Regions from separate parts of the Eggerthella timonensis genome, predicted to be linked through region 2. Evidence: predicted binding sites of a transcription regulator. Region 2 holds the regulator's gene; each other region holds the start of a gene.
The links. The regulator LexA, encoded in region 2, represses DNA repair genes until DNA is damaged. The targets are predictions, from matches to a motif close to CNAACANNTGTTNG.
Positions count from the first base shown of each region.

Region 1: C1A15_RS07925 (DNA polymerase Y family protein) is a predicted target of LexA. The motif match lies at 1,211-1,224, and genes of this name have one in related genera.
Region 3: ruvC (crossover junction endodeoxyribonuclease RuvC) is a predicted target of LexA. The motif match lies at 1,270-1,283, and genes of this name have one in related genera.

Region 1 covers NZ_FXXA01000002.1:1,945,624-1,947,821, forward strand. The annotation lists gene C1A15_RS07920 (EamA family transporter) at 1-776, opposite strand, end outside; gene C1A15_RS07925 (DNA polymerase Y family protein) at 1,266-2,198, shown strand, end outside.
Region 2 covers NZ_FXXA01000002.1:2,517,725-2,519,922, forward strand. The annotation lists gene C1A15_RS10510 (hypothetical protein) at 324-593, opposite strand; gene lexA (transcriptional repressor LexA) at 736-1,374, shown strand; gene hflX (GTPase HflX) at 1,460-2,198, opposite strand, start outside.
Region 3 covers NZ_FXXA01000002.1:1,605,714-1,607,911, forward strand. The annotation lists gene C1A15_RS06615 (sulfatase-like hydrolase/transferase) at 1-1,174, shown strand, start outside; gene ruvC (crossover junction endodeoxyribonuclease RuvC) at 1,337-1,915, shown strand; gene ruvA (Holliday junction branch migration protein RuvA) at 1,912-2,198, shown strand, end outside.

The DNA of each region.
Region 1 (2,198 bases), 570 kb from region 2:
CCGCAGGGAAGCTCGGAGGACGCCATGATGGCCGAGAGTCCCGGCGTCAGGCGCGGCGTGGCGATGCCGAACAGCACCACGGGGACGAACAGGGCGCACAGCCCCAGGACCAGGCCGAACTTCCAGATGCCGTCCTGCAGCGCGCCGCTGGCGAAGTAGTCGGGGCACAGCGCGAAGCCGAGCGCGCACGCGCCCAGGCACACGACGAGCCCGCGCTGGATGGGCGGCAGGCCGCGCCCGACGCGGCTCGAGAAGAACATGAAGAAGGTGCAGCTCGCGGCCGAGAGCAGCCCGCACGCCACGCCGACGGGATCGAGCGCCCCCACGTCGCTCGAGAACGCCCTGCTGGCCAATAGCGTCCCTCCCAGGATGACGGCGACGGCGACGACCTCGGCCGCGCGCGGGCGGCGGCGCACGACGACCAGCTGGAGGACGATGCTCATCCACGTGAACTGGAACAGCAGCGTGATGGCCACCGACACTGGCAGCAGGGTGAGCGCGTAGTTGTAGAGCACGGTTCCGATGCACGTGTTCAGCCCGAGGGCCAGAAGGGCGAGCACCTGTTTCGGCGAGAGCGGAACGAGGCGCCTGCCGCGCGAGCGTTGCACGAGCAGCGCCGCCGCGAACAGCAGCGTGGCGAACAGCGCCTGGCTTGCCACCGTCTGGGTCCAGGTGAAGCCGGCGGCGTAGGTGATCTTGACCGTGGTGGCTTGAGCGCCGTAGCTGGCGCCGGCGAGGAAGACGATCCCGGAGTATTTCAAGGTGTCCTTCTGCATGGGGCCATTCTAGCGCATGGCGGGGCCGATCGGGCGCGGGGCGCGCACCCTGCGCCGCCGGCGGACGAGGGCGGCTGCGGAGGCATCGCGGATTTTCGGCGATTTCGCGTCGATATGGCTATCCTCGTGCGGCTATAAAGCGAGCATGCGTCCGTGTGACCAGGGGGTTCTCGCGAGCAGGCGGCGAAGGCTCCGTCCAGCGGTTTCAAAACCCTCGCATATCGGCGCGATCTTGCCAGGTTCTGCCAAGCTCGTCCGCCCGGGCGGCGAGCGGCGCCGTCGAGCGGTGGGCCGCCCGGCCGTCCTATGTCCGCGCCCCGGTCCTCGCATCGGTTCGCTCATGGGGTAGGTAACTTATATATCACCTGATGAATGCACGTATTCTCTCGCTGAAACTCCACGGTCTGTTCGCTTGCGCGCCTCGCGATAGTGTGCGAACATGCGTTCTCGTACAAAACTGGAGCACGGGTGCGGAAGGCGGCGAGGCGCATGGCGGCAGCAAGCGAGCGGGGCGAGAGAGGCGTCCCCGAGACGTTCGGCGGGCGCACGATCGGCTCGCCGGAGGGCGTCGACGAGCACCGCGTGATCTTTCATTCGGACATGAACGCGTTCTACGCGAGCGTCGAGCAGGCCGAGCGCCCGGAGCTGCGCGGCGTGCCGCTCGTGGTGGGCGGTCACGAGGAGCTGCGCCACGGCATCGTGCTGGCGAAGAGCGCGCTCGCGAAGGCGGCGGGCGTCAAGACGGGCGAGGCGCTGTGGGAGGCGCGCGCGAAGTGCCCGGGGCTCGTGGTGGTGCCGCCGCGCTACGAGGTGTACCAGGCGTACTCGGCCATGGCGCGCCGCATCTACTACCAGTACACCGACCTCGTGGAGCCCTTCGGCCTCGACGAGGCGTGGCTCGACCTCACGGGCTCCCTCGCGCTGGCCGGCGGCGACGCGGCGCGCCTGGCCTGCGAGATCAGCGGACGCGTGAAAGCGGAGCTGGGCTGCACGGTGTCCGTCGGCGTGTCGTGGAACAAGATATTCGCGAAGTTCGGCAGCGACTACAAGAAGCCCGACGCGGTCACGTTCGTCACGCCGGAGAACTACCGTCGCCTGGTGTGGGGCGCCCCGGTGAGCGAGCTTCTGTACGTCGGCGCCGCCACGCGCGCCAAGCTGCACTCGTCGGGCATCGACCGCATCGGCGACTTGGCGTGCGCCTCGCCCGAGCTGCTGCGCCGCCGCCTGGGCAAGGTCGGCCTCGTGCTGCGCGCGTTCGCGCGCGGCGAGGACGCGACGCCCGTGAAGCCTTACGACGCGGCGAGAAACGAGGTGGACCGCACGGTGAAGAGCTTCGGCAACGGCTTGACCGCGCCGCACGACATCGCGAGCGCGTCCGATGCGAAGGCGCTCATCTACCTGCTGTCCGAGTCGGTGGCGCAG
Region 2 (2,198 bases):
AGCTAGCGGATGAAGCGCGAGGCGGAGTCGAGAACGATGACGAAAGCGCACCCGATGCGGCTGGTTGATGCATGCAAGGGGCGATGATAGGGCTTTCGTTATCGCTTCATGTTCCTTGTCTCCTTCGCGAAGCGCCTGCCGACATGGAAGCGCGGCGGCGCGGTTTGTTGCTGCTCGGCCGAGTCTACCACGACGCGCAGGATGCGTAAACCCCCGAATGGACGCGCCTCCGGGGTGGCGGAGGCGCTACGCAGCCACAGAAACGCAGCATCTGTGGATCAGGGAACGGCCGCACGGGCCGACGATGAGCGGAAAACGGCTGGTTACAACCCCATGAGCAGGCTGGCCAACGCGAGCGCCCCGAACGCGCATCCGCCGACGACGGCCTGCCAGCGCTGCATGCGGCCGAACGACACGCCTTGCGCCGTGCCTGCGCGCAGCGCGGACGCAAACGATGCGCTGCCGTGCTTCGATCGCGCAGCGCCTCCGTCTTGGGACGGGCGCTCGGGAAACGAGATGATGCGCGCGCGTCGAGCAGGCGCCGAATCCAGCTTCGGCTGAAGGGCCGAGGTTCCCTCAACAGGGTACTTCATCTCAAAATTCTTCATTTTATGCCCTCCTGCTCTTGCGTAGAACCTTTGTTCGCGTATATAATAGGTCGAACAAAGGTTCATGTCAATAGGAATTTCATACATTTGTTCGGTAGAAGATAGAGCGGCGACGAAAGGACGATCCATGGCCGAGAAAGTGACGAAGCGCCAGCAAGCGGTGCTCGACTGCATCGAGGAGTGCATTCGAGAGAAGGGGTACGGCCCGACCGTGCGCGAGGTATGCCAGAGCCTCGGCCTCTCCTCCCCTTCCACCGTGCACGTGCACTTGAAGGCGCTCGAGGAGAAGGGCCTCATCAAGCGCGACCCGCTCAAGTCGCGCTCCATCGCGCTCACCTACCCGCTCGAGGACGCCGCCCTGGCCACCAACGTGGTGCAGCCCAGCTTCAGCAACATCGTGAGCGTGCCCCTCGTGGGCAACGTGGCCGCCGGCTCCCCCATCCTCGCCGAGGAGAACATCACCGACACCCTGTCGCTTCCCACCGAGATCGTGGGCGACGCTCCTTCGTTCCTGCTCTCCGTGCGCGGCGAGAGCATGATTGAGGCAGGCATCAACGACGGCGACTACGTCGTGGTCAAAGAGCAGCCCGTCGCGAACAACGGCGACATCGTCGTGGCCATCATCGACGACGGCGCCACGGTGAAGCGCTTCTTCAAGGAAAGCGACCATATCCGCTTGCAGCCGGAGAACTCCACGATGGACCCCATCATCACCACCGACTGCGCCATCGCCGGCAAGGTGGTCGCGGTATTCCGTCGCCTCTAGCGCTGGCGCCGCACGCCGGACGAACCAACAGCGCCCCCGTCGCTCGATGAAGCGACGGGGGCGCTTGCCGTTCCTTAGAGTAACTCTAAGCTATTGCGAACGGCCTGAAGAGCCCGGCGTACGAAGGGCCCGCGAGCATGACGATGTGCGTGCCCTCCTCCTCGTGCGCCTCCGAGAGGATACGGCACCGCTCGTGAGCGATGGAGACGAGGTCGCCCCGGTTGTAGGGGATCAGCACGTCGAGGTGCTCGTCCTGCGCCGAGGCGACGCGGGCGATATGCTCGACGAGCTCGCTCACGCCCTCCCCCGTCGCCGCCGACGCGAACTGCGCCTGCGGATGGCGCGCCTTGAGGACGCCGAGACGCTCTTCGTCGAGCAGGTCGCACTTGTTGAACACGAGCACGCGCAGCAGGTCCTGCGCCTGGATCTGCCCGAGCACGTCTTCCACTGCGGCGATCTGCGCCTCGTACTCGTCAGAGGACGCGTCCACCACGTGTAGCACGAGGTCGGCGCCCGTGATCTCGTCGAGCGTCGACTTGAACGCCTCGACGAGCGTGGTCGGCAGCTTCTGGATGAACCCGACCGTGTCGGTGATGGTGATCTCGCGGCCCTCGGGCAGCTCGAACTTGCGCGTGGTGGAGTCGAGCGTGGCGAACAGCTTGTCGTAGGCCAGCACGTCCGCATTCGTCAGGCGGTTGAGCAGGCTCGATTTCCCGGCGTTCGTGTAGCCGGCCAGCGCCACCTTGAACATGCCGCTCTCGTAGCGGCTCTCGCGCTGCACGGCCCGCACGTCGGCCAGGTGCTTGAGCTCGCGCTTGATCGAT
Region 3 (2,198 bases), 910 kb from region 2:
GGCGAGGCACTCCGTCACCACCGACGGCGTCTCGGAGGTTTCGTCGAACGGCAACATAATCATGTTCGTACTGGATACGTACGACACGCTGTTTTTGGAGGAGGGCCTGGAGGAAGAGCCCGGCTGCCTCGACGAGTTCACCGGGTTCACCTGGTTCGACAACTCCACAGGCTCGATGATCCCCACGCGCTACGCCATGGCCTCGATTCTGACGGGGCGCGCTCTCGACGAGGACGACAAGGGCTTCTCCACGTCGTTGATCATCGACTGGTACGAGCAGCATGGCCTGATCGACGACATCAACGCGCAGGGATACGAGACGTGCTTGTATGCCACCGACATCAACGATGCCATCGGCTCCCTGTCCGATCGGGTGGAGAACATCAAGCTTCGCGAGAACCGGCTGGACTATCCGTCGGCGGTTGCGATGCTGGTGAAGTGTTCGCTGTACCGCGATCTGCCTTGGGCGCTGAAGCCGCCGTTCTGGTTCTACACCGACGAGGTGAACAGCGCCGCGCTGGGAAGCGGTGCCGAGAGCGCCGTGAACGCGCTGTGGACCATGGACGACGCGCGCTACTACGCTACTCTCAAAGAGCAGGGACTGAGCGCCGCCGACCTCGATGGGAAGGGGAGCTTCCGCGTCATACACCTGGCAGGTCCCCATCCGCCGTACACGTTGAACCGCAATGCCGAGACGGTGGAGGGCGGAACCGGCGCCATCGAGCAAGGGCTCGGCTCCCTCCATATCGTGAGCGAGTACCTTGAGGAGCTTAAGCGGCTGGGCTTGTACGACGAAGCCACCATCGTGGTGACCGCTGACCATGGCGAGTGGTACATCGCTGAAGACATAGTGCGTCCGACAAGCCCCATCATGCTGGTGAAGCCTTCGACGCAGCCGTACGGCTCGGACGAGCCCGTGAAGCGCTCTTCGGTGCCTACGGGGCACGTCGATCTCGCGGCTACGCTGCTCGAAGCCGCCGGGGGCGATGCCTCCGCATACGGCGGGATGAGCGTGTTTGACGTGCCCGACGCTCCGCGCATCCGCTACTACAACGCCTCGTCGGTGGTGGGTCCCGAGCACGTGTACACGTCCATCATTCAGTGGGAGATCGAGGGCGATGCGATGAACTGGGACGATTGGCGCGAAACCGGTGTGAAATGGCCCATCGGCTGATCGCGCCGCGCCGCTTCCGCCGTCGGCCTCTGACGAGGCTGTGAAAAAGCGCGTCTTCCGAGGGCTGACTCCGAGGCTTTGTGCTAGGATGTGAACGAACAAACGTTTGCAACCGAAACGCGGCCGCTGCAACACGCCCCGCGCGACGACGAGAAGGAACCGATGACGCGCACCGAACGAACCATCCTAGGCATCGATCCCGGCCTGGCCAACACGGGCTGGGGCATCGTCGAGCAGCGCGGGCCGCGCCTCGCGTGCACGGCGTACGGCTGCGTGTCCACGGCGAAGGACCTGCCGCTGGCCCAGCGCCTGCGGAAGATCCACGAGCAGATGGCCGCGGTGATCGCGCGGTTCGAACCGGCGTGCGTGGGCATCGAGACGGTGTGGTTCGGCGTGAACGTGCAGAGCGCGTTCGCCACGGGGCAGGCGCGCGGCGCGGCGCTCGTGGCCTGCGCCGAGCGCGACCTCGAGGTGCTCGAGTTCTCGCCCAGCCAGATCAAGCTGGCGGTGGTGGGCATGGGCTCGGCCGAGAAGGACCAGGTGCAGTACATGGTGCGCCAGCTGCTGGCGCTCGAGGACGTCCCGCGGCCCGACCACGCCGCCGACGCGCTGGCGGCCGCCATCTGCTACACCACCCACGAGGGCTTTGCGCGCCGCACGGGCGCGGCGTGCGCTGCCTACGACGTTCCCGATCGCGGCATTCTCGCGTGCGGTGCTTCCGCTGGAAAGGATAGGCTATGATCGCGTTTCTCAAAGGGGTGTTGGCGGCCAAGACGGCCACGACCGCCTTCATCGAGGTGAACGGCGTGGGCTACGCCGTGGGCATGTCCCAGGCCAGCCTGTCGAAGCTGCCCGAGGCGGGCGCGGCGGTGGAGGTGCACACGTTCCTCCAGGTGCGCGACGACGGACTGTCGTTGTTCGGCTTCCTCACGCTGGAAGAGAAAGCGCTGTTCGAGCGGCTCATCGGCGTGGGCGGCGTGGGGCCGAAGGTGGCGCTCGCCGCGCTGTCGGCGTTCTCGCCCGC